Regions from separate parts of the Olleya sp. Hel_I_94 genome, predicted to be linked through region 2. Evidence: riboswitches for the same ligand, from Rfam matches in the RefSeq annotation. Region 2 holds a riboswitch; the other holds the start of a gene.

Region 1 (16,803 bases), 2.3 Mb from region 2:
CTTCCATTAAGTTATGGACAGCACAAATGGTTTCATCTGGACAATCGCTACAAGCCTCGTAAAAATTTAAACTTACGCAAGGCACCATTGCAATAGGTCCTTCTAAAATACGCATGACATCTGCCATACTAACACCTTTAGGCTCTTTTAAAAGGTAATAACCACCTGCTTTTCCTTTTTTAGAACCTAAAATCCCATTTTTTTTTAATGTAAGTAGGATTGTCTCTAAAAATTTTTGAGAAATATTTTCAGCCGAAGATATCGTACTAATTTGCACAGGACAACGTTGGTCCTTTTTAGCTAAGTGTACTAAAGCCTTAATTCCGTATTTTGTTTTCTTAGAAAGCATATTACAAAAGTAAGCGTTTTTTGTTATTAAAAAACAGCTTCGGCAATTGCTTTAATATTATCGCTTTTTCCCATCGAGTAGTAATGCAACATTGGTATGCCTGCTTTTTTAAGCTCTAAAGATTGCTGGATACACCACTCAATACCAACCTGTCTGACCTCAACATTAGTTTTACATTTAATAATACTTTTAATTAAAGCTTCTGGCAAATCAACATGAAAACGATGTGGAATAACATTTAACTGCTTTAAAGTTGATATTGGTTTTAAACCAGGAATAATCGGCACAGTAATCCCTTCGTTTCTGCATTTATCTACAAACTGAAAATACTTTTGATTATCAAAAAACATTTGTGTCACCACATATTCAGCACCATTTTTAATCTTCTTTTTTAAAAAATGAATATCACTTTCCAGACTTGGTGCTTCCATATGTTTTTCTGGGTATGCACCAACACCAACACAAAAATCCGTCGCACTACAATTAAGCAGTTGATCATCCAAATAATTAGCTTTATTTAAAGCTGTTATTTGTTTTACCAAATCACTAGCATACGCATGACCTTCTTTTTCTGGCGTAAAATAAGTTTCAGTTTTAACAGCATCACCACGCAATGCCATTACATTATCGATATTTAAAAAGTCTAAATCAATTAAAAAATTCTCAGTATCCTCTTTAGTAAAACCACCACATAAAATATGCGGAATGGCATCCACATTATATTTATTTTGGATTGCAGCACAAATTCCAACGGTTCCAGGACGCTTTTTAACCACTTGTTTTTTAAGCAATCCGTCACCCAAATCTTTGTAATGATACTCCTCACGATGGTAAGTGACATCAATAAAAGGCGGATTAAATGCCATTAAGGGATCAATATTATCAAAAATAGATTGGATATGTTGTCCTTTTAAAGGCGGTAAAATCTCGAACGAAAATTGCGTTTTCCCTTTACCTCTCGTTATATGTTCTGTTACTTTCATGTATTACCTATAATTATATCTCAATTACTTTTATAGCGTTACCACAAGGGTCGCGCTTTCCGTTATATCTTTTTACTTGTTCTCGATACAATACTCCTAACGTCGTATTACTCGAACTGACGTAAAAAGGATGCCACATCAATCGCTAACACACTAATCCGCTAAATTTGGGTTTAGCCATTTAGTAGCTTCTTCTATGCTAATATTTTTTCGTTTTGAATAATCCAATAATTGATCTTTCGTGATTTTTCCTAAGCCAAAATACTTAGCCTCAGGATTACCAAAATAATAACCACTTACACTTGCTGCAGGCCACATAGCAAGACTTTCGGTAAGTTTTACACCAATATTTTCTTCTATATTTAATAGCTTCCAAATGGTTTGTTTTTCTAAATGATCTGGACACGCAGGATAACCAGGAGCTGGACGGATTCCGTTATAATTTTCCTTAATTAATTCTTGGTTAGTTAAGCTTTCATCTTGTGCATAAGCCCAATGTTTTGTTCTTACTTCTTTGTGTAAATATTCCGCAAAAGCTTCGGCTAATCTATCTGCTAACGCTTTAATCATAATCGAATTATAATCATCATTATCGGCTTCAAACTGCTCTGCTAATTCTGCTGTACCAAAACCAGTAGACACGCAAAAAACACCAATATAATCTTGTATTCCTGTTTCTTTTGGAGCAATAAAATCTGCTAAGGCATGGTTAGGCACACCTTCTCTTTTCTTTAATTGTTGACGTAAGGTTAGGAATTTAATTTTATCTTCACTTGTAAGACCTCTCGACTGCGCTCGAGGTGACAAACTTACTTCAACGTCATCATCATTTATGGTATTAGCAGGAAACAACCCAAAGATGGCTTTTGCTTTTAATAGCTTTTCGTCAAAAATTCTTTTTAATAATTCTTGAGCGTCGATAAACAAATCTGTTGCTTGAGTACCAACCACGCTATCTGTTAAAATATCTGGATATTTACCATGCAAATCCCAACTTCTAAAAAATGGAGACCAATCTATAAACGCTTCTAATTTTGTAATATCAAAATCTTCGATTATTTGAATTCCTAATTGTTTTGGCTTTACAATTTTAGAGGTTTGCCAATCTATTTTATACTTTCTTTTTCTAGCCTCTTCAATACTTATGTAGTCTTTTTGTTTGGTTCTGTTTAAAAATTTTTCTCTAAACACATCGTATTCTTCTCTAATTTGCTCCTTATAAACAACATTATTTTTATTTAGTAATTCACCAACAACAGTTACAGCTCTTGAGGCATCATTAATATGTACCACAGCGTCTTTATAATGAGGTGCAATTTTAACCGACGTGTGTGCTTTAGACGTCGTTGCACCACCAATAATTAATGGTATATTTAGGTTTTGTTTTTCCATTTCTTTGGACACATAAACCATCTCGTCTAATGAAGGTGTAATTAAACCACTTAAGCCAATAATATCAACCTGTTCTTTTATAGCTGTTTCAATAATTTTTTCTGGTGGAACCATAACACCTAAATCTATAATCTGGTAATTATTACATCCTAAAACTACACTCACAATATTTTTACCAATATCATGTACATCTCCTTTTACAGTAGCCATTAAAATTTTTCCAGCAAAGGCTTGTTTTCCATCTTTTTCAGCCTCAATGAATGGTTGTAAATACGCTACAGCTTTTTTCATGACTCTAGCCGATTTTACTACTTGTGGCAAAAACATTTTTCCGCTTCCAAACAAATCTCCAACTACACTCATCCCAATCATTAAATGACCTTCAATAACTTCAATTGGTCGTGAAACAGATTGTCTTGCCTCTTCAACATCTTCAATTATAAACGTATCAATCCCTTTTACTAAAGCATGTGTAATCCTGCTTTGCAACTCGGTATTTCTCCATTCCTGAACCGTTTCTGTAGTTTCTTTTTTATTGCCTTTTACGGTTTCGGCAAACTCCAATAAACGCTCAGTAGCATCCTCACGTCTGTCAAACAAAACGTCTTCAACGCACTGTAATAATTCCTTATCAATTTCATCATAAATCTCCAACATCGTTGGGTTTACAATTCCTAAATTCATTCCGTTTTTTATGGCATGAAACAAAAACGAAGCATGCATAGCCTCACGCACAGTATTGTTTCCTCTAAAAGAAAAGGACACATTACTTACGCCACCAGACACATTAGCCAATGGTAAATTATGTCTAATCCACTTTGTAGCATTAAAAAAGTCTAATGCATTTTTACGATGTTCTTCCATTCCTGTTGCAACCGGAAAAATATTGGGATCAAAAATGATGTCTTGTGGAGGAAAATTGACAATATCAACCAATATTTTATAAGAACGTTCACAAATTTCAATACGACGCTTATACGTATCTGCTTGACCATTTTCATCAAAAGCCATTACAATTACAGCAGCTCCATAACGTTTTACTAGTTTAGCTTGACGAATAAACTCGGTTTCTCCTTCTTTTAAACTTATAGAATTTACAACAGATTTACCTTGAACCACCTTTAAACCAGCCTCAATAATTTCCCATTTAGAGCTATCAATCATTATAGGGATTCTGGAAATATCTGGCTCTGAAGCAATGAGATTTAAAAAAGTAGTCATCGCATAAACGCCATCCAACATACCTTCGTCCATGTTGACATCTAAAATTTGTGCACCACCTTCTACCTGATCTCTTGCTACAGCTAAAGCTTCGGTATACTTTTCTTCTTTTATTAAACGTAAAAACTTTCTAGAACCTGTAACATTGGTTCGCTCTCCTACGTTTATAAAATTACTTTCTGGAGTTACAATTAAGGGTTCTAAACCAGAAAGCGTTAAATATTTTTGACAGTCGCAGTCGTCCATTATGCTAGTTGTTTAATTTGTCTTGGTTTATAGCTTTTTACAACCTGAGCAATTGCTTTAATATGTTCTGGATTTGTCCCACAGCAACCACCAATAATATTAATTAAATCGTCTTTTAAATATCCTTCGATTAAGTTTTTCATTTCTTCTGGAGTTTGATCATATTCTCCAAAAGCATTTGGTAGTCCAGCATTTGGATGTGCAGACGTGTAAAAATCTGTTTGATTTGATAGACGTTTTAAATAAGGTTGTAATTGCTTTGCGCCTAATGCACAATTAAAGCCAACACTTAACAAAGGCACGTGAGAAATTGAGGCTAAAAAAGCCTCAACTGTTTGACCAGACAGTGTACGACCAGACGCATCTGTAATGGTACCAGAAACCATAATTGGAATGTCTATGTTTTTTTCTTCTTTTACTTCTTCAATTGCAAATAATGCTGCTTTTGCATTTAATGTGTCAAAAATAGTTTCGACTAACAATAAGTCTACTCCTCCAGCTATTAAGGCTTCTACTTGTTGTTTATAGGCAATACGTAAGTCATCAAATGTTACAGCTCTAAATTCTGGTCTGTTAACATCTGGACTTAGACTTGCAGTACGATTTGTAGGACCAATACTTCCTGCCACAAAACGTGGTTTTTCAGGGTTTTTATTAGTGAATTCCGTAGCAACATATTTAGCAATTTTAGCCGATTCAAAATTAAGTTCGTAAACCAAATCTTCCATCTTATAGTCTGCCATAGCGATGGTTGTTCCTGAAAATGTGTTGGTTTCAACTATATCTGCTCCAGCTTCAAAATACTTACGATGTACGTCTGCAATAGCATTGGGTTGGGTTAATGACAGTAAATCATTATTTCCTTTTAAAGATGTTGGATAGTCTTTAAAACGCTCGCCTCTAAAATCTTCTTCAGTAAAATTATAGCGTTGTAACATGGTACCCATTGCACCATCAAGCACTAAAATTCGCTTTTTAATGACTTCTGTAATACTACTCATACACACTTTTTTAATACAGTTTCAAATTTGTTTGTTAACACTTCTTTACTTTTAAAAATTGGGTTTAATAAGCTAGACAACTGATCAAATTCTATTAAAAAAGCATCATGACCATGAAGCGATTTAATCTCGCCAATAGTTACGTTTTGTTTGACTGATTTTAAATCAATATAAGTTTCCCAGTTTTCATCAGCCTTGAAAAACAAATCGCTATTAATTGTTATAATATGTACGTGACCTTTAATGACTGAAGCCACGTCTTTAAATGGTAATCGTCCTTTTGTTATATCAATAGTTTTTAGGATTTGATTCATTAATTTATAAGCTGACAAATGAAATCTACTATCCAACTGGTCTCCATGATAACTTAACCAACTTTGGACTTTAAATAAAGATTGTGAATTTTTACTACGAGAAAACTTTTTTGTCAAAGATTCTGGCGTACGATATAAAGTCATAGCGTGCATTCTGGCATCTTTTAAAGGCTGATTTGAATTGTTTAAGATTGCGTCCTGAATATGGCAATTTGCGGTAATCCAATCCGTCACTTTCCAATCTGTAGCAATTGGTATTACATGCTCTGCTAAGTTTGGTTTTAAAACAGCTAACTCCCAAGCTATTCCTCCTCCAACGGAACCTCCAATGATGGCATACAATTTATTAATTAATAAATGTTGCAGTCCTAAAGCAAAGATTTCGGCTATGTTTCTAGCTGTAAATTCCTGGTAATTATGTATCAGATTTTCTTCTAGATTATCATAACCATTACCTGGAACATTAAAAGCTAAAATGGTATAATGTAAGGTATCAATACATTTATTATCACCTATTAAATCATTCCACCATCCTTGATCTCCAACCACATTAGAATTACCAGTAAGTGCATGATTTACCAATATAATTGGTGCTGTATGTAATGGTCTGCCAAATAATTGGTAAGACAACTTAATATCTGATGTCTTACCATTATTGTTAACAAACTCAGGGATATTTATATATTTTAAATTCTCCATTTTACTTTAAACTATATTCTTTTTCAACAGCTATTTTTATTGGCGTTTTATTGGACAAATTATCTCTAACAGGACAACGTGCCTCAACAATCTCTAACCATTTTGCAAGTGTTTCTATACTTGCATCTGTTTTAGGGATTAGGTTTAGTTCTATTGTTTTAAAACCAGCACGCTCGTCTTGCGAGATTCCTAAGAATTTATTTGGATTGATCTGTCCTGAAACTTCGATATCAAGTTTTTCTATTTTAAAACCAAGCTCTTTTGCTACTAGGTGTCCAACTACATTTACGCAACCTGCAAAACCTGCTAAAATATACTCGACAGGGTTTGGACCTTGATCTGTTCCATTTAACGCATCTGGTTCGTCAACCACTAATTTAAATTGTCTTGCTTGTCCTATAAATTGAGTAGCAGAAGTACTATTTCCTGCTACTGTAAATTTTAAATCACTCATATTTCATTGCATTAGAAATAACCATCACACTTTAAAATGGCAACTAAAAAGTGTGAAGTTATTTCGGGTTAAATAATTAAAATTAAATTAAGTCTAAGCTAAAACGGTTTTGTTTACAACAGCAAAAGCCTCTTTTAAATCTGCTTTTAAATCGTCTATATTTTCTATTCCAACGGACAATCTGATTAAGTCTTTTGTAACTCCTGTGGCTTGTTGCGCTTCATCACTTAATTGTTGATGCGTTGTACTTGCAGGATGAATAATTAGTGATTTAGTGTCGCCAATATTAGCCAATAGTGAAAATAACTTAGTTGTATCTGCTATTTTTTTAGCCGATTCAAAACCACCTTCCACTCCAAATGTCACCACACCACTTTGTCCTTTAGGTAAATATTTTTTAGCTAACGTATTGTATTTACTAGTTTGTAACCCTGGATAATTTACCCAAGTTACTTCTGGCTGTTCTTGTAACCATTTAGCTAATTGTAAAGCATTTTGAGAGTGTTTTAAAATTCTTAATTCTAAGGTTTCTAATCCTTGAATAATCTGAAATGCATTAAAAGGACTTAAAGCGCCACCATAATCACGTAAACCTTCAATTCTTACCTTTGCAATAAATGCTGCTGGTCCAATAACATCACTATAGACTAAACCATGGTATCCAGCAGAAGGCTCTGTAAATTCTGGAAACTTACCATTAGTCCAGTCAAAAGTTCCTGCATCTATAATGATACCACCTAAAGAAGTTCCGTTACCTGTAATATATTTTGTTAGCGAATGGATGACTATATTTGCACCATATTCAATTGGATTTAACAAGTAAGGTGTCGCAACTGTATTATCCACAATTAATGGCACTTTATGGGCTTTTGCATGTTTAGAAATAGCCTCTAAATCCAATACATCCAATTTTGGATTACCCAAAGACTCTACAAATACAGCTCTTGTATTTTCTTGAGCTGCTTTACTAAAATTTTCTGGATCAGAAGGATCTACAAATGTGGTTGTAATACCATGTCTTGGTAAGGTTACGCTTAATAGATTATAGGTACCACCATACAAACTACTAGAAGCCACAATATGATCTCCTGCTTTTAATAAGGTTAATAATGTTGTAGAAATGGCAGCTGTTCCGGAAGCAGTTGCTACTGCTGCAATACCACCTTCTAGAGCTGCAATACGTTGTTCTAAAACATCGTTTGTTGGATTATTTAAACGTGTATAAATAAATCCAGGGACAGACAGGTTAAAGCGTCCTGCTGCGTCATCCGAATCGTCAAAAACGTATGAAGTAGTTTGATAAATAGGAACTGCTCTTGTCCCTCCTGTTTTAGCAGTGTCATGTCCTGCGTGTAATGCTTGTGTTGCAAATTTTTGAGTACTCATTTTTCTAATTTTTGAGTTAATAAATAAATTAAACCAAAAGTCAAATAAGCTTCGTTTGAAGCATACTTAATAGAAAAATGTTAAAAAGAAAAATACTAACCACAGATGAGTAATTAGTTTTTAGTTATCTATCCAATGTATCGATTAATGAATCGAAAATTAAGTAGAATTTAGCACCTTCTTAGTAAGTCTAAGGGTTGCTAAGGCTTCAATGGGTCTAATCCCTCCACCTTTCTTGATAACATTTCAGTAAGTTTTTGAACTTTGTGAGTACAAATATTGCAAAATAAATATTTTAGAAACAAACAAAACGGAATAATTTTCTAAAAAATTAAATTTTTATTAATTATACAGAAAATAATTCATATAATATTAAATTATACAGATTAATATTCTGTTATATTTAAAAATAGCAAGTTCAAAAAAAATTAAACTTGCTATTTAAAGTCTTATTAAACGTTAATTGGCTATAATTAAGCCGAATTACGACTCGCATTTATATTACCAAATAACGATCGTGTTACTAATTTTTCATAAACAGCAATTAACTCGGCATCTTTTACATCTGCTTTTTCTAATTCCTGAATTTGTTTTAAAGCATATTGTTGTATTGTTAATAGTGGCAATACAATAGATTCTCTGACCCTAATAGAAGCTTTACCTGATGGCTCTTCTTCCATTAAATCTGTATAACCTGTTAATTTTAAAATCAATCGTTTTGTCGTTAAATACTCGGTATGTATAACATTCCAAAAGGCACCATATTCTGGATCATCACTCATATACTTTGTCAAATCAAAAAACGATTTTGATAAGGACATCATACTGTTTTCAATTAATGTTCTAAAAAAGCTAGAGGTTTTAAATAAGTTTTGCGCTTTTTCAAATTCGCCAGCATCTTCGTAATGTTTTAAAGCAGTACCAACACCAAAAAATCCTGGTACATTTTGTTTTAGTTGACTCCAAGATCCCACAAAAGGTATGGCTCTTAAATCTTCAAACACTAAGCCTTCTGCTTTACCACGTTTGGAAGGTCTACTTCCAATATTAGTTTTTGCGTAATACTTAAGTGTACTCATATGTTCTAAATATGAGATAAATTTTGGATGGTTTTTAAAATCTACATACGCTTGATAACTTAGCTTAGCTAGATTATCCATAACCGCTCTGTTTTCTGGAACCATGCGTAAATCCGTATCACTTAAACTATTATATATACCAGAACTTATTAATTGCTCTAAGTTATATTGTGAAGAATCTAAAGTACCAAAATTAGAACTAATAGTTTGTCCTTGGATGGTTAATTGCACTTCTTTATCCTCTATAGTTGGTCCTAATGACGCATAAAAATTGTGTGTTTTACCACCACCTCTAGCAGGTGGTCCACCACGACCATCAAAAAATATGACAGTTACATCATATTTTCTAGAGATAGCTGTTAAACGTTCTTTTGCTTTATAAATAGCCCAATTAGCCATTAAATAACCTCCATCTTTAGTTCCGTCACTAAAGCCTAACATAATAGTTTGCTTATTTCCTCTAGATTTTAAGTGTTTAGCATAAGCAGGATTTGTATATAAATCCTCCATTACTATATGTGCATTTTCTAAATCTGTAATAGTTTCAAAAAGAGGTCCAATATCAACCGTTAGCTTATCATTAAATGCTACAACTTTAAGCATTGCAAATAACTGCATAACATTTAAAGTGGTTTGATTATTACTAATAATATAACGGTTTGCAGCCAACTCTCCATTAGTTTCCTGAATAGATTTTAAAGCCTTAATAGTATTTAGTGCTTTTAGCGTTTCTTCATCTTTAATTAAAGACAAATCCACTGTTCCTTTAACTTCAGACAAAACCTTAACTTGTTCCGCTTCTGAAAGACTATGATAATTACTCGGAATATCCTTGCTTCCGTTAGCAATCATACTATCCACCATTGTTGTAAAAATTGAATGATGCACTCTACTATCTTGACGTATATCTAAGCTTGAAAAGTGAAAGCCAAATAAATGAATTTTGTTAAGTAAACTAGTTACTTCGGTAACGTAAAGCGATTGATGCTGATCAATTATAATTTGTCTAATGGCTTTTAATTCTGAAACAAATTCGTTTAAAGTTAAACTTGATTCTTCATGAAGCACTTTTTTATATAACTGTGTTTCTATGTGTGATATACGCGCTTCAACACCTTGAAAGGTTAATTTACGTTTTAACTTTCGGACGTCTTTATGGTAATTTTTAATAATAGTTTCGTGTAACCTTTCTGCGACTTTAACTGTAATTTCTGGTGTAACAAATGGGTTACCATCTCTGTCTCCTCCTGGCCAAAAACCAATGTTAATAATATCGTTATCTATATGTTTCCCGTCAAAAATATTTTGTTGGATATAGTCATATATTTTTCCAAAGGATTCATAAAACACATTTTCTAGATACCAGATTAAGCTAACCGCTTCATCGTAAGGTGTTGGTTTTTCATGTTTAAAAAATGGTGTTTTTCCTAATTGCGCTAACAAATCATTTATACGAAGTAAGTCGTTTTCTCTAACAGCTTCTGTCAAGTCTGTGATAATTCCTAAAACAGTACCAGGATAAAATTGTGTTGGATGTGCTGTTAGCACAATTCTAACTTTAAACTCTTCTAAATACTGACGTAACTTATCTAGCTTTCCTTCTGCAGCAGCACTTTCTTTTAAACTTCTAAGTGTACCAATTCCATCCATATTATTAACAATCGGGAAAGCAGCATCCTCAATAGCATCAAATAAAACGACTTGTCTTTCAATATACTGAATAAACCTAAACAACAAATCTATCTTGGATTTGTCTGAACGTCTAGCTTGATATTTTTTAAAAAAAGTATCTACAATAATAGTAGGATTATGCCCATCTTCAAACCCATTTTTGCATGTTTCATGAAACAGTGGTAATAACACACCTGTTTTAGTAATTGTATCAAAAGGAAGGGTCATAAAAATACCATTGTATATTTGATATTTAGACAATACGTTTTGATTGAAACGCGTTAACTTAGGCTGTAATGGCATAATTTTTATTTTTAGATAAGTTATAAAGTTAATGAACAATAGTTGACTTTGATAAAATGATTGAAATTTTTAGGAATTATTAACTAATAGTACTGCTTTGTATGAATTACGTAATTAAATCTTCATATTTTGATTTTTACTAAATGTAATTATAATTGGCACTTCCATCAATTAACTATTTTTAACGGTATGTTTTGATAAAAACTACTTTATTTTCTTACTTTTGCTGCTCAATAAATTAGAGGACGGATTTGACTGATTGCAACCTCATTAAAAAATGCTAAAGGCAGTGTAAACTTCCTTAGACGCTTTCGTCAAATCTATTATATACATTTTAAAAAACAAATATGGCGTATTTATTTACATCAGAGAGTGTGTCTGAAGGACACCCAGACAAAGTAGCAGATCAAATTAGTGATGCTTTAATAGATAACTTTTTGGCATTTGATAAAGACAGTAAAGTTGCTTGCGAAACTTTAGTAACAACAGGACAGGTTGTTTTAGCTGGAGAGGTTAAATCAAACACGTATTTAGACGTACAACAAATAGCTAGAGATACTATTAATAAGATTGGATATACTAAAAGTGAGTATATGTTTGATGGTAATTCTTGTGGTGTATTTAGTGCAATACATGAGCAATCGGATGATATTAATCGTGGTGTTGACAGAGCTAGTAAGGAAGAGCAAGGTGCTGGTGACCAAGGTATGATGTTTGGTTATGCAACTCGCGAAACGGAAAACTACATGCCTTTAGCTTTAGATTTATCTCATAAAATCTTAATTGAATTAGCTGAGTTACGTCGCGAAAGCAAAGACATTACTTATTTAAGACCTGACTCTAAAAGTCAAGTTACTATTGAGTATAGTGATGATAATGTACCACAACGTATTGATGCCATTGTAGTATCAACTCAGCATGACGATTTTGATGCTAACGATGAGGTGATGTTATCTAAAATAAGAAAAGACATTGTCGAGATATTAATACCTAGAGTGGTAGCTAAATTACCAGAAGCGACACAAGCATTATTTAATCACGACATCAAATACCACATTAATCCAACAGGAAAATTTGTAATTGGTGGACCTCATGGTGATACAGGATTAACTGGTCGTAAGATTATTGTTGATACTTACGGAGGAAAAGGAGCCCATGGTGGTGGTGCTTTTTCTGGAAAAGATCCAAGTAAAGTTGATAGAAGTGCAGCTTATGCAACAAGACATATTGCTAAAAATTTAGTTGCAGCAGGCGTTGCTGATGAAATTTTAGTACAAGTATCATACGCAATTGGTGTTGTTGAGCCAATGGGAATTTTTGTAGACACATACGGAACTTGTCCATTTAATATGACTGATGGAGAAATTGCACAAAAAATATCGAAGATATTTGACATGCGTCCATCTGCGATTGAAGACCGTTTAAAATTACGTAATCCAATGTATAGCGAAACAGCTGCTTATGGACATATGGGAAGACAAAACGAAACCGTGTCTAAAACATTTTCTAGACCAAATGGAGGAGACATTACTTTAGATGTTGAATTATTTACTTGGGAAAAATTAAACTACGTAGATAAAGTAAAAGCTGAATTTGGCTTATAACATTTTGCCTTAATCATATAAAAAAAGCCTCTCAAATTATTTGAGAGGCTTTTTTATTTATTAGTTAGCTTTCCATTTTATTGGCAAATGCACAATTTTTTTTGTGTCAAAAAAGTCTTCTTCAAAATAATCTGATATATTATAAATAGTAGTGGTTTTATAATCCTGAAGCTCTTCCGTTAAGTCACCACCTTTAAGGTAAATTATTCCATTTTTAAGTTCGTTTTGCTGTGTTTTTGAAACTTTTCCTTTTATCCAATGTACAAACGTTGGCATTGCTGCAACAGCACGACTGATAATAAAGTCGTAAGTTTCTTTAATTTCTTCTACACGACTATGGGTTACTTTAACATTTTGCAATTCTAAACCTGCAACAACCTCTCTAACTACATTTAGTTTTTTATTAATACTATCTACTAAATGAAATTCACATTCAGGAAATAAAATAGCCAAAGGAATACCAGGAAAACCTCCTCCTGTCCCAACATCCATCATCGAGCTTCCATCTTTAAAATTAATAATTTTAGCAATTGCTAAAGAGTGTAGTACATGACGTAAATACAACTCGTCAATATCCTTTCTAGACACTACATTAATTTTTAAATTCCAATCTTGATATAAAGCTTCAAGCTTAGTAAATTGTTCAATTTGCAAAGGGGTTAAATCAGGAAAATACTTTAAAATCAGCTCCATAAACGTTTATAATTTTCGACAAAAATATGCATTTTAACACTAAAAAGGGAGCTTCTGTTTTGCTTAATTAATTATCTTTGTAATAAATATTATTTGACGGATTTTTCCGTTATAGTAAAAAGAATACAATTACAATGACAAAACAAACAGTAACGTTCTCTCGAACAGACTCTGCAAAATTTTTTAAAACACTTAATAAACGTGTTAACAATTATTTTAAAGAAAACAATATTAAAAAAACAGGAAATTGGAAATTATACTTTAAAGCGATAGTAATGTTTACATTATTATTGGGTCCATTAGTACTTATATTAACCGTTGATCTACCAACTTGGCTGCAAATTATATCTGTTATGGTTATAGGTGTAGGTATGGCTGGAGTAGGTATGAATGTAATGCACGATGCTAATCATGGGTCGTTCTCTAGCAAAAAATGGGTTAACCGTTTAATGGGTAGTAGCATCCATATTTTAGCTGGTAATGACTACAATTGGAAAGTACAACACAACGTATTACATCACACGTATACTAATATTGAAGGTCATGATGAAGATATTGACGCAGGAAGAATCATACGTTTTTCTAAACATTCAAAATGGTTAAAGATCCACCAATATCAAAAATATTATGCCTTTTTACTTTATGGTTTATTAACTGTAAACTGGGCAATTACAACAGATTTCAAACAAACTTATATTTACTTAAAAAGAAAATTATCTTATGGTGATTTCCCTAAACCTGCAACACAATGGACCAAATTAATCATTGGAAAAATATTGTATTATACGATTTGGGTAGTATTACCATTATCTTTAGGATATGCTTGGTGGCAAGTTTTAATTGGCTTTTTAATCATGCATTACACAGCAGGAATTATATTAAGTGTTGTGTTTCAATTAGCACACGTAATGCCTAATACAGACATGCCTTTACCGGACGAAAATGGTAACATGAAAAATACTTGGGCTATTCACCAGTTATTTACTACTTCTAACTTTTCGCCTAAAAATTGGTTAGTAGAGTTTTATACAGGTGGATTAAACAGACAAGTAGAGCATCATTTATTTGCACATATTAGCCATGTACACTACAAAAACATTGCTAATATAGTCAAAGAAACTGCACATGAATTTAGCTTACCATACAATGAATATAACTCTATTTGGAAAGCTATTGGAGAACACTACCAACAACTAAAAATGTTAGGTCAAAAGCCTAACATGGCATAATTAATTTTTGCACAATATAACAACACACACATGAGCCAACCACTTTCTGATCGTATTTTAAACATGTCCACTTCTGCCACTTTAGCTATGGCAGCAAAAACTAGAGAGCTTAAAGCTGAAGGTAAAGACATTATTGGATTAAGCTTAGGTGAGCCAGACTTTAATACACCAGATTTTATTAAAGATGCTGCTATCCAAGCCATTAATGACAATTACAATTCATACTCTCCAGTAGATGGTTATGTTGAGTTAAAAGAAGCGGTTATTACTAAATTTAAGCGTGATAACAACTTAACATACACCTTACCACAAATTGTAGTATCTACAGGAGCTAAACAAAGTTTAGCAAATATAGCTGCAGTTATGTTAAACAAAGGTGACGAGGTTATTTTACCATGTCCTTATTGGGTAAGTTACTCTGACATTGTTAAGTTAAGTGAAGGTGTACCTGTAGAAGTACAAACAAGTATTGACACAGATTTTAAAATGACTGCAGCACAATTAGAAGCTGCTATTACACCAAAAACTAAAATGTTATGGTTTAGTAGTCCTTGTAACCCAAGCGGATCATTATATAGTCAAAAAGAATTAGAAGCTTTAGCTGAAGTTTTAAAAAAACATCCAAATATATACGTTGTTTCTGATGAAATATACGAACATATTAATTACACCGGAAAACCACACGCAAGTATGGCTTCTGTTGATGGCATGTTTAACAATACTATTACGGTAAACGGAGTCTCTAAAGCATTTGCAATGACTGGATGGCGTATTGGTTACATTGGTGCTCCAGATTGGATCGCACGTGCTTGTAACAAAATGCAAGGTCAAGTGACTAGTGGAGCTAATTGTATTGCACAACAAGCTGTAATTACAGCTTTAAACGCAGATCCAAGTGTTGTAAAGTTTATGATTGACGAGTTTAAAGTACGTCGTGATTTAGTTTTAGATCTACTTGCTAACATCGAAGGTTTTAATACAAATACACCAGAAGGCGCTTTTTATGTTTTTCCAGATATTTCTTATTTTTTCGGAAAAACATTAAGAGGAAAAACAATACATAACGCAACAGATTTTTCGTTATATTTATTAGAAGAAGCTTTAGTAGCAACAGTTACTGGAGAAGCTTTTGGAAATCCTAATTGCATTAGATTAAGTTATGCAGCTTCACAAAAAGAGATTACTGAAGCTATAAAGCGTATTAAAGAAGCGGTTAGTTAATTAACCCACTACATATTACTTATAAAAAAAAGCTTCACAATTGTGAAGCTTTTTTTATTAAATACTTTTTCTTTTTGTCAAAATAAAATAGATCCATTTAAACTTATAGTAAACACCTAAACCTATAAAAAGAAACACTAAATAGTATAACCAATTATAATCTGTGGTAGATTGGTATCCATAATATTGTTTTAATAAAAATAATACTGATGCTAATGCGTAAAATACTAACGCAAATACTAAGATTTCATAAAGAGAAAATTTAATAACTAAATAAAAAAAGCAACGTTTAATTAAACATGAGTTTAAATCTAAAAAAATAAACTAACATCACTTTATTTACACTAAATATATAAAAATAGATAACATAACAGCCAAAGTTATAATAAGTAATACTATTTGTTTGACACGTCTCAACTTATGCTCTCTCTTAAGCTTATTGCGTAACAACGCTATATCTTTATCTGATGCTTTTGGTAAATTGTATTTTGTTTTTTCTTTAGAATTACTAACAAAACTAAAAGATTTCTCTTTTCGTTTTGCTAACATATTTCTATTACTTTTTAATGATTGGTTGGCAGCCATCATTGATCCTTCTCCACCCATAAAATCTATATTTTAGTCTGAATATTTTCAGAAATTAAACATTGAAATCTTTTTAGCAAACCATTATACATTAGTTGCTATTAAAATTATTATATAAAAAAAGCTGCTTTATATATATGTAGCAGCTTTTTATAAAATGTTACATTCCTGATTAAAGAAAATAACGATAGACTAATAGAAATTAAATAATAGCGAGAATTATCATGACTACAAACAATAACAGTTTAAGTGATGTAGCAACTGTACAACAGCTTTTATTATAAGACCAACTTTTTAGACGTTGCTTACTGCTAAATAAAGATTTAGACGAAATGTTTTTAAAATTACTTATTACAATAGACTTGTAATTAGA
Region 2 (16,803 bases):
TTTTTTTACATAAATATTAATTTTTATTTCACTGAAAATCAAATAATAAATGAGAATTATAACTCATTATCTAATTAATGGCACTATACTTGCATAATATTAAGTATTAATAAATAAATTATATTACAATGAGTAGAGGTACAGTAAAGTTTTTCAACGACACAAAAGGATTTGGTTTTATTACTGAAGAAGGAGTAGACAAAGATCATTTTGTACACATTTCTGGATTAATCGATGAGATTAGAGAAGGTGATGAGGTTGAATTTGACTTACAAGAAGGAAACAAAGGATTAAACGCAGTTAACGTAAAAGTTATCTAAGATATATATTCAGTACAATTCAAGAAAAAGGTTGCCTAAAAAGGCAGCCTTTTTTTATGCGCAAAATTTAAGATCTATTAAAACTAGGGACTGAAAAGGTTTAGACATCTAATAGATTTATTTTGGCATAAAATTACAAACAAAAAAAGGTTGTCCAAATGGACAACCTTTTTTATTAATATATAAAGCGAAGCTTATTTTAAGCTTTCTAATAATTTTTCTGCAACTAACTCAGACGATGCTGGATTTTGTCCAGTAATTAAATTACCATCTTGAATAGCGTAAGCTGCCCAATCTTCTTTTTTAGAGTAGATTCCACCATTTTTACTTAACATGTCTTCCACTAAAAATGGAACAACCTGTGTTAAGCCAACAGCATCTTCTTCAGTATTTGTAAATCCTGTTACTTTTTTACCTTTAACTAATGGTTCTCCATCTGTTCCTTTTACATTTTTTAATGCAGCAGGAGCGTGGCATACAAATGCTACAGGCTTATCTTGAGTATTAAATTTTTCGATTAAAGCGATTGACGTTTTATCGTTTGCTAAATCCCATAATGGTCCATGACCACCTGGATAAAATACAGCATCAAAATCGTCAGCATTCATGTCTGATATTTTATGTGTATTAGCAATTAATGCTTGTGTTGCTTCGTCTTTATTGTAACGCTCAGTATCTGCAGTAGCAGCATCTGGTGAGTCACTACTTGGATCTATTGGAGCTGCACCTCCATTTGGAGTGGCAATAGTAATTTTAGCACCTTTGTCTAGTAATGTGTAATATGGATTTGCGAATTCTTCAACCCAAAATCCTGTTTTTTTCCCTGTATCTCCTAATTTATCGTGAGATGTTAATACAAATAATACGTTCATAGTTTTTTCTTTTTTAGTTTCTGTTTTTACTTCTAAAACGCTTTCAGAAGTTGTTTTATCCTTACAGCTAGTTGCTGTAACAATGGTTAGCGTTAAGGCTAATGTTTTTATTAAATTCATTTTAATACTACTGAGTATATTTAATAATAATAATAATATCAGTTTGAGTGCAGTTAAAAACCTTAGAATTTTTGCTGTTATAGCACTTTAACTACACCCAAAAATGATAATATGTTTAGTATGCCATTTTTACAATTTTTTCTGCATCTTCAGGCATTAAAGCTTGACGTTCGCCTAATTTCCAACCTCTAGCTTTAAAACGTTTAGCAACTTCTTCAGCAGTACCTTCATAATCTTTAGTATAGTCAGATAATTTAGTATCAATACCTAACTCATGGAAAAATGCTTCGGTTTTAGCAATAGCTTCATAGGCTTTATCGTCTGTACTACCTTCAGTAATATTCCAAACACGTTCTCCATATTGTGCTAATTTTTCTTTTTTAGCTTCAAAATTATATTTGTAATGACTTGGTGCAATTACAGCTAAGGTACGTGCGTGATCAATTCCGAATAAAGCTGTTAACTCGTGACCCATCATGTGGATTGCCCAATCTCCAGGTACTCCTTTTTGAATAAGTCCGTTTAATGCCATAGTGCAACTCCACATAAAGTTAGAGGCTGCTTGGTAATTTGTAGGATCTTTTAATACTGTTGGAGCTACCTCTACTAATGTTTGTAGTATACTTTCTGCAAAACGATCTTGTAATAAAGCTCCAATTGGATATGTCATATACTGTTCTAAAACGTGTGTGAAAGCATCTGTTAAACCATTTGCTAATTGACGTTCTGGAATAGACGTTATTACTTGTGGATCTAATATTGAAAACACTGGAAATAAACCAGGTCCTCCCATTGCTAATTTTTCTTTAGTTTCTTCACGTGTAATAACTGCTCCAGAATTCATTTCGGATCCTGTTGCTGGTAATGTTAACACAGTTCCAAAAGGCATTCCTTTTTCAGTTCTAACATTTTTAGTTAAGATATCCCAAGGTGTATCACCATCGTAAACAGCAGCTGCAGATAAAAATTTAGTTCCGTCAATTACAGAACCACCACCAACTGCTAGTAAATACGTAATGTCTTGATCTTTAATAACTTTTAAAGCGTCCATTAATGTTGCGTATTCTGGATTTGCAGGAATACCTCCAAACTCAGTAACATTAACATCTGCTAAAGCGGTTTTTACTTGATCGTAAATTCCGTTTTTCTTAATACTTCCTCCACCATAAAGTAATAATACTTTTGCATCTGCAGGAATTTCATTTTTTAATTGTTCTATTGTATCCTTTCCAAAAATAATTTTGGTTGGGTTTTTAAATTCAAAATTGTTCATCTTCTTTTTCTTTTGGTTATTATATTTTTACTATCATTTTTCCTTTGTTTTTACCTTCAAATAAATCGATAAAAGCTTGAGGAATATTATCGAAACCATCAACGATAGTTTCGGTATAGGTTAATTTGTTTTCAGATAACCAACCTGATAATCTTTGAATGGCTTCTGGGAACTTTTCGGCATAATTACTTACTATAAAACCTTGCATTAACGCACTGTTTTTAACTAAAAACGGTTGTACGCTTAATCCTGTAGGCAATTCAGTATTATTATATACCGAAATGGCACCACAAATAATGATTCTCGCGAATTGATTAATACTAAACATTACAGCATCCGAAATTGGTCCTCCAACATTATCAAAATACACATCAACTCCGTTTGGCGCAGCTTCTGCAATTGCAGATTTCATGTCTTTTGTGGTGTTGTAATTGATACCTTCATCAAAACCGAATTTACTTTTTAGCATATCGATTTTTTCATCTGTACCAGCAATTCCAATAACGCGTAAGCCTAATATTTTAGCTATTTGTCCAACAACACTACCAACAGCACCTGCAGCTCCTGAGACTACTATGGTTTCGCCTGCTTTAGGCTTTCCTATTTCGGTTAATCCTAAATAAGCAGTTAAACCTGTCATACCTAAAATACCTAAATAGGTACTTATTAAAGGTGCTTTTTCCGGATCTACTTTATTTAAACCTTCACCATTAGACACTTGTTGTGTTGACCAATTTAGCATGCCAGAAACATAATCTCCAACTTGGAATTTATCGTTTTTAGATTCTAAAACTTTGGCAACAACACCAGAATGTACAGGCTCATTTAATTTAAAAGGTGGCACGTAAGATTTTGCATCATTCATTCGTCCTCTTAAATAAGGATCTACCGAAACATACGCTACTTCTAATAAAATCTCACCATCAGCTATGGTTAATGTTTTATATTCTTCTACAAATTCAAAATTAGAAAGTGTAGGTTGTCCTTCAGGTCTGCTTTTTAATACTATCGTTTTCATATTCATTTTCATTTAAGTTTTATACTATTCAATAACGGTTACAATCTCATCCATAGGTCTTCTAACCTTAACAAGATTTACTAACCAATCTTCATCTTCTTTTCTGTAACCAATTGGTAATAATACAGCACTACGTAATCCTTTTTCGCGTAATCCTAAAATTTTGTCTACAGCATCTGGCTCAAAACCTTCTAAAGGCGTTGCGTCTACACCTTCAAAAGCTGCAGCAGTTAAAGCCTCTGTAAAAGCTATGTAAGCTTGTTTTGATGCGTGAATAAAGTTTTCTTCTGGATCTTTTTGAGGATACATACCTAATAACATTTGTCGGTAATTTTCCCAACCTTCGTTTTTAAAACCACGAATGTCATTAGTTAAATCAAACATATAATTAATACGCTCTGGCGTATAATGGTCCCAAGCAGCAAAAACTAACAGGTGAGAACAGTCTGTAATTACAGATTGATTCCAAGCTATTGGTTTAATTTGCTCTTTAATATCTTGGTTTTTTACCACAAATATTTCAAAAGGTTGCAATCCTGAAGATGTGGGAGCCAAGCGTGCAGCCTCTAAAATACGCTCTATTTTATCTTCTGCTACTTTTTCACCATTCATGGCTTTAGCTGCGTATCTCCAATTTAATTTATCTAATAATTCCATATATTTAATGTTTGTTTTAGTTGTTTTTAGTAATGCGTTGAATGGCATCTGATGCTATTATAGTATTAGCATGATTGGTGCTATTAGCTAGATTTAACATAGCTTGAGCAATAGTTTCTGGTTCAATAATTTTATATTTTTTTAAGGAACCTATAAATAGCGGTTTTAATGCTTCAAAAATTGAGATTCCTATTTTTTCAAGCGTACGTCTTTCTTCACGTTGGCCTCCAATTAATGAAGGTCTTAAAATAAAGGTTCGGTTGATGTCTTGATTTAGGACATCTTGCTCCATCTCGCCTTTAGTTTTATTGTAAAATATGTTGCTTTTTGCATTGGCACCCATTGCAGATATAACTACAAATGTATCTATGCCATTAGCTTTAGCGAGCTTTGCAGCAGAAACCGGAATCCCGTAATCTATTTTTTTGTAAAGTGATTTATCTGGTGTTTTACTTTTAGTTGTACCAATGCAACAAAACACTTGATGTGCGGTAAAATCGTCTTTAAAATCTTCTAGTTTTAATAGATCTCCAATGTATTGAGTTACCTTACTAGGTAAGCCTTCTATTTTAGATCGTGAAAACAATTTTATGCTGGAGTAATCTTTGTCTTCAATTAATTTTTGAAGTAAAAGACCTCCAGTTAAACCTGTAGCACCTAATATAATTGCTGTTTTTTTCATTTTAATTACAAACTTTTATGCTGTTCCAAGCAGATTGATAGGCTTCTTCTAAATGGGCTTTATCTAATTGAAAAACACCACGTTTTTGTGTAATCATTAAAAACGATAATGGATTTATAGCATAGGCGTACAGTAAATAATCAGATAAAGGTTTTATAATACCTTCTTGTCTTCCGCGTTCCCATAGGTCCAGCAGTGGTTGCAAGTGTTTTATACCTTCTTGTCTGCTTATCTCGTCAATCATTGGTGTGTTATCACATTGTGCCAAAAACATAGCGTTTTCACTTTCTTTTAATTTAAAATCTGCAATACGGTTCCAGATTAGTTTAAAGCCAGCTTCAATAGGCATATCTTTTTTATAAGTCTCAAAAGCATATTTTGTGTAGTCTGCTTTAACTTCGACGTAAGTCTTATTTACTAAATCTTGTTTATTTTCAAAATACAAATAGATTGTAGCAGGTGAGACGTTAGCCATTTTTGCTATTTTACTCATTGGTGTCGCATGAAAACCATTGTTGTTAACCAACTCGATTGTCGCCTTTACCAATGCGTTACGTTTATCTATACTTTTTTGAAGTTTTGCCATTTTTGTTCTAATTCTGATGCAAAGATATACAAAAATGAATGTTCATTCTTTTTTTTAACAAAGATTTAATTTATGATGATTTTATTACAAAACCATAAGATTAAATCATAGTGAACACTAGCGTAAACGTAAAGGCTTAAAGCTAATATAAATGATAGTGTAAATGAACAATAGTGCTAAATACCATGTGTTTACAACTAAATCTAGATAATCAATTTTACCATTTGCAAAACTTAGTATCATTAAGACTTGTGCACCATAAGGTAAGATTCCTTGAATAATACATGCAAAAACATCTAAAATAGAAGCTGTTTTTTTGTTGTCCAACTGATATTGATCGTTGATTGTTTTTGCGATTGGACCAGCTATTATAATAGAAACTGTATTATTAGCAATTGCCATATTAATTGTACCCACCAATGCTGCGATACCTAGTTGTGCAGAGCGTTTACTTTGAATTAAATTTTTAATTTTACTAAGAATATAGTTTATCCCTCCATTTTTTTCCACTAAAGCAGCTAATCCACCTGTTAATAGAGATAACAAAAAGATTTCAGTCATACTGGTGAAACCGTTGTATGCGATTTTAGTAGACTCTATTAATGTGAAATCTCCATAAATAATTCCTAAAAGTCCACCAGCAATAACGCCTAATAGCAATGTTACAAATACATTTATACCAATAACAGATAGTAGGATAACCAATAGATAAGGCGTGATTTTTATAATGGAGTAGGTGTAGGTTACAGCATCTGTCGGCACAGCTTTTAATCCAAAACCTTGTATAATTAAAATACCTATAGTGATTAAAGCCGCAGGCAAAGCGATTTTAATATTTTGCTTAAATTTGTCACTCATTTTACAGCCTAATGACTGTGTTGCTGCAATAGTTGTGTCTGATATTACGGAAAGATTATCTCCAAACATACTACCACCTAGTAATGCACCACATAATATCCCTAAATCTACATTGCTTTTATCTGCAAAACCAATAACAATTGGAGCTAATGCAACTATTGCACCAACAGATGTACCTGTAGATACAGATAAAAAACCTGCTATTATAAACACGCCAAAATAGATGTATTGTATAGCAATATAATCCAGTCCAAGATTTACAATAGCGTCTACACTTCCAGTAGCCTTGGTTATAGTTGCAAATGCACCAGCCAATAAATAGATTAGGCACATGGTTAATATTTTATCATCACCACAACCTTTAAGCAGCGTATTTATTTTAGAGGTTATGGATTGTTTAAACATTAAAAATGCCACAATTATACCGACTATAACAGCAATTGGAGCTGGTAATGCGTAAAAATCGTTTTGATAAATTCCAACACCTAAAAACGTAAATACAAATACGAATAATGGTATTAATGCTGAAAATTTTGGAGTAATTGTTTTTGAATTTGCCATGTTTCCTTTTCATTTTTAAAAGGAAATAGCAGCAAATAAAAGACATATGATTTAACATTTGTTCCAATTACTTGGCTTATCTATTTAGCACCTTGCTTGTTATTGCAGGTTGCTATCTCCTTTTATTGAGATTCTTGATAATTTATTTAAGTCGGCAAATGTATAGCATAAAGCCATACCAAAATATTAAAATACGTTAAAATTTGTAAAAATATAAACGATAAATTATGTTGAATACCTGATTAAAAACTACTGTTTTTACACGTCCGATTATATGAAGTGATTAGTTAAATAGAATTACATAATAGTTTTAAAAACAGACTTTTGCAATTAGAAATATTTACTAGAGATGTCATTGTCTTTGACAAGTTTAGTTTTCAAAATAAAGGTCATAAAAAGATAAAGCGACAAATAATGACAAAACAATATTAAAAAGGTGAAAATTTCGTTATACAGAAAATATTCATTGATTGGAGATAAGCCAAGGTTGAAAATTGTGGCAACACCTGAGGCTAACAAAATAGTACCAGTAGCGTAATTATCACTAATATATATCATAGCAAAAGTGATCGCATAAATAAATAAGCACAACGCACAAATAAACATGAATGTTATGTTATAATTCGGTATTTGATCAATCAATAAATCTACCACTGCATAAATAACATATCCAACTAAAAAAACGCCAAGTATAACAGATAATGATAGAAAAGATTTTAATTTACTTTTTATTAAATACTTTTTTAAAATCAAGGTAAAAAGTATAAGGTATCCTGAAGTTAATAAGCTTATAGCATTAAAATATTTATTATAATCGTAAAAACTTATAATATTAAGAATAAGAAAAGCTAATAAAGCTAGTAGAAATTTAGGATCGGCTTTCTTTTTAGTAATACTTAAATATTTAAAAATTAATATTAGAATAACTATAGGAGAGATATAAATTAAATCTTTTCTAGACGTAAGTGAGACACTCATAATCAATGCTGCTATTACAGCAATAAAAAAAAGGATGTCAAAAAAGAAGATTTAATTTTAAACATTACAAAATGTAATAGATTACATTCAAATATAATTAAATGATTATCAACATATACCTGTTTTGTTAATTTATAATCAGTCTAAAACTAAATAAATTTAAAGTTTAATATATATTTTAGATAAAATTTGATTTAAACAGCTTTAATTTGGCATCTTATTCTTTTATAATTTATAGGAAGAACTTATGATGACGAACAAAATGATTGGTATAGTTGGTGGTGTAGGTAGTTACGCTGGTATTGACTTAATTAAAAAGGTATACGATTTAACAGAAGCAACGTCGGATCAAGACCATTTACCAGTTTCAATGCTCTCTGTACCTCATAAAATTATTGACAGAACTAAATATCTTTTAGGTGAAACTGAAATAAATCCTGGTATTGCTATAGCAGAAATTATATCGTCTTTAATCGCTAGTGGATCGTCTATTATTGCTATTCCGTGTAATACAGCACACGCTAAACCGATTTTAAGCTTGATTGAAAAAAGTATACCAGAATCTTGTGTTTTAGTTAATTTAATTGAAGAAGTTGGACTCTATATTTCTACAAAACATCCAGAAATCACTAAAGTTGGTGTTTTAGGAACTACAGGAACTATTTTAGCAAAAGTCTATCCTGAAGTTCTAGCAAAATACAATATCGAAGTTATTCAACCTTCCGAAGATATTCAGGATTTATTTGTACATCCTTCCATATACGATACATCTTACGGAATTAAAGCATTTTCAAATCCGGTAAACGAAAAGGCGAAAGAAAACCTGAGTATGGCAGCGACCTATTTGTCTAGAAAAGGCGTACAAGCTGTTATTTTAGGGTGTACCGAAATTCCGTTAGCAATCCAATACCAAAAAATTGAAGACAGCTTAATTATTGATGCTACAACCGTTTTGGCTGCTGCTTTAATACGCGAATCTAAAAAAATGGAATTAATAGCTTAATTACTCGTTAAGCTCTAATAGTTGGTGCACAACTTCCACGTTTTAACAACATATACTCTCCATTATTTTTAAATTCTCGTATAGAAGTTCCTGCATAACGCTTAAACGTTTTAGATAAATGACTTACGTCTGTAAAACCAAGCTCGTCTGCAATTTGTGTTAATGTAAAATCGGAATTTAGCAATCGAATTTCTACAAGTTTCAGCTTCGCTTTAATAATATATTCTCGAAGAGACATATTTACTTGTTTCTTAAAATATTCACTTACATAAGTCGCAGACATCATAAAGACATCGGATAGATTTTCGACTTTAAGTAGCTCTGTTTTAGCAATATTTTCATTAATATAAGTCAACATTTTTGTAATTCTATCATCCGAATTATTTTTTGGAACTTCAAAATAACTTCCTTTTTTAATATTTCGAATTAACAACTCTAAAACACTCGTCATTAAACTAGTTACTAGGTTAACAGATTCTTCGCCATAATTTCTAGATTCTTGTAAAATCATAGTTACTAGGCTGTTTAAATGGTCTCTATCCATTTCATTCTTAATAATATCTCCTGGTAATTGGTTATAATTAGAGAGTATATAAGCAGCTTCTTTAAACCATTCGTTTCTATCAATTGTAATCCTATTTACATTCTTAAAAAACGAATCTGTAAATTTTAAAAACACAAAACGCGTCGGTTTTTCAATAGTAAAAGAGTGACATTTTAATGGTGGTAGCAAAAACATGCTATTTTTAGTATAAGTGTAATCGTTGTAATTTATACATTGTGTACCTTCACCTTCTTTAATTAAAACCAATTCAAAAAAGTTGTTTTTAACAGGACGCTGTTTCCATTCTGTTAATTCTATTTCTTGTATTTCAAAAGGTTTATATGCTTCTAATACTTGCATTATCTCGTGTTTTATTTAAAATATTCAAACAAATTTATATAAAAAAGAAATAACAACCTGATTTTTCATACTCATAACCTTTATTTATACATTAATATCCAATTAAGATACATTAAAAGGGTTTGTTTGACTAGTTTATTTTAAGTGAAATGACAGAAACGGTAAATTAGAAAACCATACAGTTATATATTAATTAATAGGGATTAGGATTTAAATTCTAATCACTATTTTTACATAAACACATCCAATTTGATTTTTAAATACATTAAAAAACATTCTATTTTATCTATTTCTGTAGGTATCATTTTTATTTGCACTTTAATTGTGTTTTTTGCTACCGAAGCAAGTTATTATGCAATTGAAACCGCTTCATTATGGGTTCGGAATTATTTTGGATATTTCTATTTATACTTAGGTTTTGGTTGTGTTGTAGCATTGTTATTAGTTGCATTTTCTAAATACGGAAACATAAAACTTGGCAAACCAAACACGAAACCAGAATACTCACTTTGGTCTTGGATTGCTATGTTGTATAGTGCAGGAATGGGATCTGGTATTTTATTAAGAGCTGTACAAGAACCTGTTTTTATGCAACAAAACCCACCTTTTAAATCTAATTTGTCTAACGATATTTTGGCCTTAGAATTCACTTTTTATCAATGGGGAATTACAGCTTGGGCATTTTACGGACTATTTGCAGTTATTGTTGGTTATGCTTTGCATGTTAAAAAAAAGAAAGTGAGAATTAGTGCCACAATCGAAGATCAAATTAAAAATAAACCTATAAAAAGTAGCGTAGATATTATCACTATTATAACCACTATTTTTGGACTAATAGCAGCAATTGGTTTGGGTACTACACAAATTAATGGAGGACTAAACCATGTGTTTAATGCTGGTTTTGGGTTAACTACAACTATAATTCTATGTGTTTTAATATCAACAATCGCTTGTTATTCCGCTTGGCAAGGTGTAAATAAGGGTATCAAAATATTTTCAAAATTAAATATTATAGTCACTCTAGTAATTTTATTATTTATCTTTTTTACTAGCAATACCAAAGAGATTTTAGTTTCCTTTGTAACTGCAACTTATCACTACATTATAGACTTTATTCCAATCAGTTTAGCATTGGGAGATTACAATCCTGGTTTAGAGTTTTTAACGGGTTGGACCTTTTATTACTGGGCATTTTGGTTGGCTTGGGCACCTTTTACAGGCATTTTTATTGCGCGTATTTCTAAAGGAAGAACAATAAGACAATTGCTATTAGGTGTTTTAATTATTCCGTCTATCGGAACCTTCTTTTGGTTTTCGGTTTTTGGAACTTCAGCATTCAATTTAATTAAAAATTGGGGAACATATAATAACGAATTTGGAAATGTATTCTCATCTATTTTTGTATTCTTCGAACATTATCCCTTTGCTACCGTTTTAAACATAACTTCTATATTTTTATTAATTAGTTTTTTAATCACTTCTGTCGATTCTGCTGTATTTGTGTTAAGCATGTTTACAGATAAAGGTTCTAAAAATCCTAACAAAGCACATCGCGTTATTTGGTCTATTTTCATTCTATTAGCCACTATCGCACTCATTCTTCTAGGTAACATTAAGTCTAATGTCAATGTTTTGGAGGCTGTGCAGCGATTATTAATTATAACGTCTTTACCATTTTCATTTTTTATCATTATCATGTTTGGCTTTTTTATACAGGATTTAAGAAAAGAAAGACCTAATAATGCAAATTTAAAAGAACATTAAAATGGACTTATTTAATCAAACAAATTTATTTTCAACAGAAGGAGTCCGCAAAACAGTATACGATTTACCAGGAGCTGATGTTACTTTATTCGAAAATTTCTTCAGCATAGAAGAAAGCAATACGCTATATAAAAGTTTACTAGAAAACACACCTTGGGAGCAAGAACAAATTGTTATTCATGGCAAATTAATTGATTATCCCAGATTAACCGCTTGGTTTGGCGATGTTGAAAAAGATATTACATATGCCGAAACTAAGAGTAAAATGCATTTGTGGAATAATGATTTACTTTTAATAAAAAACCGAATTGAAAAAGAAGTCGATATTAAATTTACACGTTGTTTACTCAATTATTATCGCGACGGAAAAGATAGTGTAGATTGGCATCAAGATTATAAAGGCGAGCAACGTAAAAATTCAGTAATCGCCTCAATAACCTTTGGAGCTACAAGACCTTTTCAGCTAAAACACGTATCTCGTAAAGATTTAAACCGTGTCGATATTCCGTTAGCTCATGGTAGTTTATTACTTATGCAAGCTGCTACTCAGCAATACTGGAAACACAAAATTCCTAAAACCAAAAAACCAATTCAGCCGAGAGTCAACTTAACTTTTAGATGGGTTGGCTAGATTTTAGCCTTGTATTAATAAAGGTTTAACGTTTATTTAATGTATGTATAAGTGTCATAAAACAGTGTTTTTTACTTGTTTTAGGAAAATTTTAAGAAAAAACCCTTAAAAAACCTTTTTTTGTACCTGCATTACCTTTTTTTGTACGCTAAAAAAAGGAGTATACGTAATTATATTTGCAATGTAATTATTAATCAACACATAAAAAATACATACAAATGAATTTAAAAGAAATTTTAAACTGGAGATACACAACTAAAGAATTTGACCCAACAAAAAAAATATCTGATGCAGATATGCAACTAATAGACAATTTAAGAATAGCTGTTTACAATGGTGATGCAAATCCTAAGCAATTAAACATATTTAATGATTTGCTTAATAAGTATACCAAAAATGGAATTGTAGTTTTAGCATGCACAGAGTTATCTGTTATTAATACCTCAAATTCTAAGTTAGTTTATGATATGGCTAGAATACAGATACAAGCAGCTATAAAATCGATTTAATAGCATTATTTTATTATAAACCACTTTTGTTTTTAAGAATATAAAATCAAAAAGACACCTAATAATATCCCAAATAAAGGAACAAGTTTTTTGCGTTTATTATGTTCTTTAAAAACAATACCTCCAATTACAACTGCAATTATAAGTTGACTTCTTTTTATAGCAGATAATAACATGATTAAGGCATCAGGATCTTGTAGTGCTTTAAAGTAAAAATAATCTGCTGCTTGTAATAAAATACCAACAGCAACAATAGTCCAACGCCATTTAAACGCTTGTCGTTTAGCTTTATACGGAAACCACGTAATAGATAATATAACTATTAAAATTAGTATGGTATACCAACAAAACCAAAATTGTAACGTTTGAGGGTTAAGGCTTAAACTCTGAATCAAAAATTTATCATATAAACCGCTAGAAGCACCTAAAAATGTTGCTCCGATAATAGCGAAAATCCATTTGTTTCTTTTAAATATAATACCTTCTTTTTTACCAATTCTAGAATAGAGGATTACAGAAAATATGATAAGAAAAAAACCTATCCATTGTAAAAACTTAGGCGTTTCGTTATAAATAATTATGGCTCCAATAAAAGTAAAAAAAGGACCTGCGGATCGGATTGGTGTGACAATAGTTATGGGTAAATGTTTTAACGCTTGATAGGCTAATATCCATGACGCAGCCATAATCATTGATTTGATAAATATAAAACCATGCGTTTGCCAAGGAATACTAGTAATATAAAATCCTAAGTTTTTGGTTTCCTCTGGAAAAAAAACAGAACCAATAAAAAACGGAAGTATAAATAAAAAGCCAGATCCAATGGTACCTAAAAGTACAGGAAAAACCTCATTACCTTGTACTGCATGCTTTTTACACAAATTATGTAATCCTAAAAAAAGAGCTGCTAATAAACCTAAATACATCCACATGCTGCGAATATAGTTTTTTAACAGATTTTGAAATACTAAAACTGATATTTTTAAACGTTTTACACCATCAAAAATTAAATTTTAATCAAAAAACTATATTTTAAATGTGATAAGATTTTTACTACAACGGACTTTTTTACTGTTCATCGTTTGAATGGAATTTCTTACTAATAATGACAACACTTTTTTTCGGTTTTATGACGAATTTAACTTTTATGCATTTACTAGTTAAGTACTAAAAACATTAGACTTAAACCATATTTAAACATAATTAATTAACGATTCTACACTCTAATTCAAAATCATTATTATTTCGATAATTGTGGGTTTTGACAGCTAATTATTTCATTAAAATTTTTGTCTTTTATTGATTTCAATTGTTGTTAATTTGCCGGCTTAATTAATTTTTAAAATAAAAAATAATTTGAATATGAAACAGTATTACAACATTTTATCATTAACACTTATACTAGTATTTAGTATGCAATTTTCTTTTGCACAAAACACAGAAAAGACTTGGTCTTTTGAAACTGGTTTTACTGCAATTGATGTTTATCCTGTCGGAGAAGATTTTCCTCAAGGAGATTATTTAGACGAATTTTTAAATCTAAACGATCATTGGAATTACGGTGTTTATGTTGGGATTACAAGAAACTTTAATAATAACTTATCACTTTCTGCTAGAGGTACTTTTAGCGAAATTAGCAAATGGGGTGATTTAGGTGCTGCAGATGAAAGTGTATTAGTGGATAACCTAAAATATTATGGTTTAGACGCTATGATCAATTATGCTTTTGGTAAAGGTAAATTACAACCTTTTTTAGCAGTTGGTGGTGGTTACACTTGGATTGAAGAAGGTCCATACAATACTTCTTTTGCTGCTAACGGATCAGACTTAGTTGGTGCTGGTACTGTAAATGGAGCTTTAGGATTACGTTATAACGTTACTAATAGATTTGGTATTAACTTACAGACAACATATAAGCACTCATTTGAGGACTATTTAACAAAGCATTGGGCACACAGTTTAGGTTTAGTTTATAGCTTAAATCAAGATACTATTAAGGAAGAAAACAGTGCTGACATGTCAGTTACAGATTCTAAAAATGACAAACGTTGGTCTTTTGAAACTGGTGTAAGTGCTATTGATGTTTATCCTGTTGGAGAAAATGCGCCACAAGGAGATTATTTTGACGAATTTTTTAACCTTAACGATCACTGGAATTTAGGTGTATATGTTGGTGTAACTAAAAATTTCAACAAAAACTTATCTATTACTGCAAGAGGTACTTTAAATGAGTTAACTAAATGGGGTGATTTAGGTAGTGCAGATGAAAGCGTTTTAGTAGACAACCTTAAGTATTACGGTTTAGATGGTATGATTAACTATGCATTTGGTAAAAACGATTTACAACCATTTTTAGCAGTTGGTGGTGGTTATACTTGGATTGAAGAAGGTCCTTATAATACATCTTATGCAGCAAACGGTTCAGATTTAGTTGGTGCAGGTACTGTTAATGGTGCTGTTGGTTTAAAATATAGCATCAATGATGATTTTGGATTAAACTTGCAAACCACTTACAAGCATGCGTTTAAAGACTACTTACCAAAACATTTTGCACATAGCTTAGGTATCGTGTATAAATTAGGAAATGGAAACGCTAAGGAAGAAGTAAATAACGATATTGATGGAGATGGTGTACCAAACGAGTATGATGTTTGTCCAGAAGTTGCAGGATTAGCTAGTCTTGGTGGATGTCCTGATACAGATGGTGATGGTGTTGCTGATAAAGACGATTTATGTCCTGAAGTAAAAGGTCGTGTTGAATTTGGTGGATGTCCTGATACTGATGGTGACGGTTTCCCTGATAATAAAGATAACTGTCCTGAGGTAAAAGGAACAGATAACGGTTGTCCTGTTGTTGTTAAAGACGTTAAGCCAGTTGCTAACCCTATTGAAGGCGAAAGAAAAGTGTATTTTGCTTATGATAGTGCAGAGCTTGATTTAAATGCTAAAATAATCTTAGATCAATTAACTACAGATATGACTAAAGATGCATCTTACAACGTGTCTATAGTTGGTCATGCAGACAACAAAGGTGGTGTTAACTATAACTACAACCTATCTGTAAAAAGAGCGCAAACTATTAAAGATTACTTAGTATCTAAAGGATTAGCTTCAGATGTTATTACGACTACAGGAGTAGGAGAGACGCAACCAGCAACTACTAATACAACTGCTGCTGGTAGAGCAGAAAACAGAAGAGGTGTATTAACTATTAAGATTAACTAATTAGTTAATCCATAAATTACAACTTATAAAAAAAGCTATCATAATTTTAATTATGATAGCTTTTTTGTTTTATAAAACTCAATGTTATTATAAATTATTCAAAAGTATGACGTTGTTCTGCTATAACAGATGCTTTAAGCAATTGGTTAAATGTTTTTATACTTTCAAAGTTTTTAGTAATTTGACTAGAAACAGCCACTCCAGAAATTCCCGTTTTTAAAATAGCTTCAATATCTGAAGTTGTAATTCCTCCAACACCAATAATTGGCGTTGTTGTATTTAAAACATCCATAATTGCAGTATAACCTTCTAAACCTAGAATTGGTCCTACATTGGCTTTAGTATCAGTAAATCTAAAAGGTCCCAAACTAATATAATCAACTTCTTTAGTGATTAAAGTTTCGCAGTCTTCTAAAGTATTAGCAGTACCTCCAATACTTTGCCAAGTATATAAGTGTTTTCTAGCAATAGTTGGACAAGTGTCTGAAGGTCCTAAATGGACTCCATCTGCTTTAATCGTTTTAGCTAATTTATAATGGTCATTTATAATTAATCTTGTCTGATAATGGGATGTTATTTTTATAACCGCTTCAGCCAATTTTAAAAACTTTTTTTCAGACACATTTTTATAACGTAATTGTACTAATTCTGCACCAGAAGTACATGCCTTTTGCACATTTTCTAAAATTTGTTTAGCAGTTTCGCCTTGTGTTATATAGTGTAGTTTAGGTATAATCATGTATTTAATACTTTCTTGTTACAACCGTGTTTTGGATATTAAAACACAAAAATACAACTATTATAAACACTTAAGTCTTTCTTGATGCGCACAACTATTATAA

What was found. A riboswitch is a leader RNA that binds a small molecule or an ion and turns the genes downstream of it on or off. The one in region 2 is predicted to bind S-adenosylmethionine.
Region 1: linked by a shared signal. The riboswitch ahead of JM82_RS15615 (O-acetylhomoserine aminocarboxypropyltransferase/cysteine synthase family protein) and the one ahead of JM82_RS05255 (Na+/H+ antiporter NhaC family protein) in region 2 are both predicted to bind S-adenosylmethionine.

Annotation. Positions count from the first base shown of each region.
Region 1 covers NZ_VISI01000002.1:2,790,484-2,807,286, reverse strand. The annotation lists gene JM82_RS15645 (RrF2 family transcriptional regulator) at 1-349, opposite strand, end outside; gene metF (methylenetetrahydrofolate reductase [NAD(P)H]) at 376-1,332, opposite strand; gene metH (methionine synthase) at 1,486-4,191, opposite strand; gene JM82_RS15630 (homocysteine S-methyltransferase family protein) at 4,191-5,192, opposite strand; gene JM82_RS15625 (alpha/beta fold hydrolase) at 5,189-6,205, opposite strand; gene JM82_RS15620 (OsmC family protein) at 6,207-6,659, opposite strand; gene JM82_RS15615 (O-acetylhomoserine aminocarboxypropyltransferase/cysteine synthase family protein) at 6,753-8,045, opposite strand; SAM riboswitch class I at 8,167-8,290, opposite strand; gene JM82_RS15610 (phosphoenolpyruvate carboxylase) at 8,519-11,098, opposite strand; gene metK (methionine adenosyltransferase) at 11,446-12,702, shown strand; gene rsmG (16S rRNA (guanine(527)-N(7))-methyltransferase RsmG) at 12,763-13,395, opposite strand; gene JM82_RS15595 (fatty acid desaturase family protein) at 13,530-14,624, shown strand; gene JM82_RS15590 (pyridoxal phosphate-dependent aminotransferase) at 14,655-15,845, shown strand; gene JM82_RS15585 (hypothetical protein) at 16,185-16,451, opposite strand; gene JM82_RS15580 (hypothetical protein) at 16,633-16,803, opposite strand, start outside.
Region 2 covers NZ_VISI01000002.1:498,699-515,501, forward strand. The annotation lists gene JM82_RS05220 (cold-shock protein) at 129-320, shown strand; gene JM82_RS05225 (type 1 glutamine amidotransferase domain-containing protein) at 515-1,312, opposite strand; gene JM82_RS05230 (iron-containing alcohol dehydrogenase) at 1,428-2,585, opposite strand; gene JM82_RS05235 (NADP-dependent oxidoreductase) at 2,605-3,603, opposite strand; gene JM82_RS05240 (NAD(P)H-dependent oxidoreductase) at 3,628-4,260, opposite strand; gene JM82_RS05245 (NAD(P)H-binding protein) at 4,277-4,942, opposite strand; gene JM82_RS05250 (TetR/AcrR family transcriptional regulator) at 4,944-5,528, opposite strand; gene JM82_RS05255 (Na+/H+ antiporter NhaC family protein) at 5,646-6,947, opposite strand; SAM-I-IV-variant riboswitch at 6,995-7,093, opposite strand; gene JM82_RS05260 (hypothetical protein) at 7,278-7,925, opposite strand; gene JM82_RS05265 (aspartate/glutamate racemase family protein) at 8,173-8,928, shown strand; gene JM82_RS05270 (AraC family transcriptional regulator) at 8,936-9,832, opposite strand; gene JM82_RS05275 (BCCT family transporter) at 10,082-11,596, shown strand; gene JM82_RS05280 (alpha-ketoglutarate-dependent dioxygenase AlkB family protein) at 11,598-12,227, shown strand; gene JM82_RS16525 (hypothetical protein) at 12,446-12,736, shown strand; gene JM82_RS05290 (EamA family transporter) at 12,769-13,668, opposite strand; gene JM82_RS05295 (OmpA family protein) at 14,099-15,961, shown strand; gene thiE (thiamine phosphate synthase) at 16,056-16,700, opposite strand.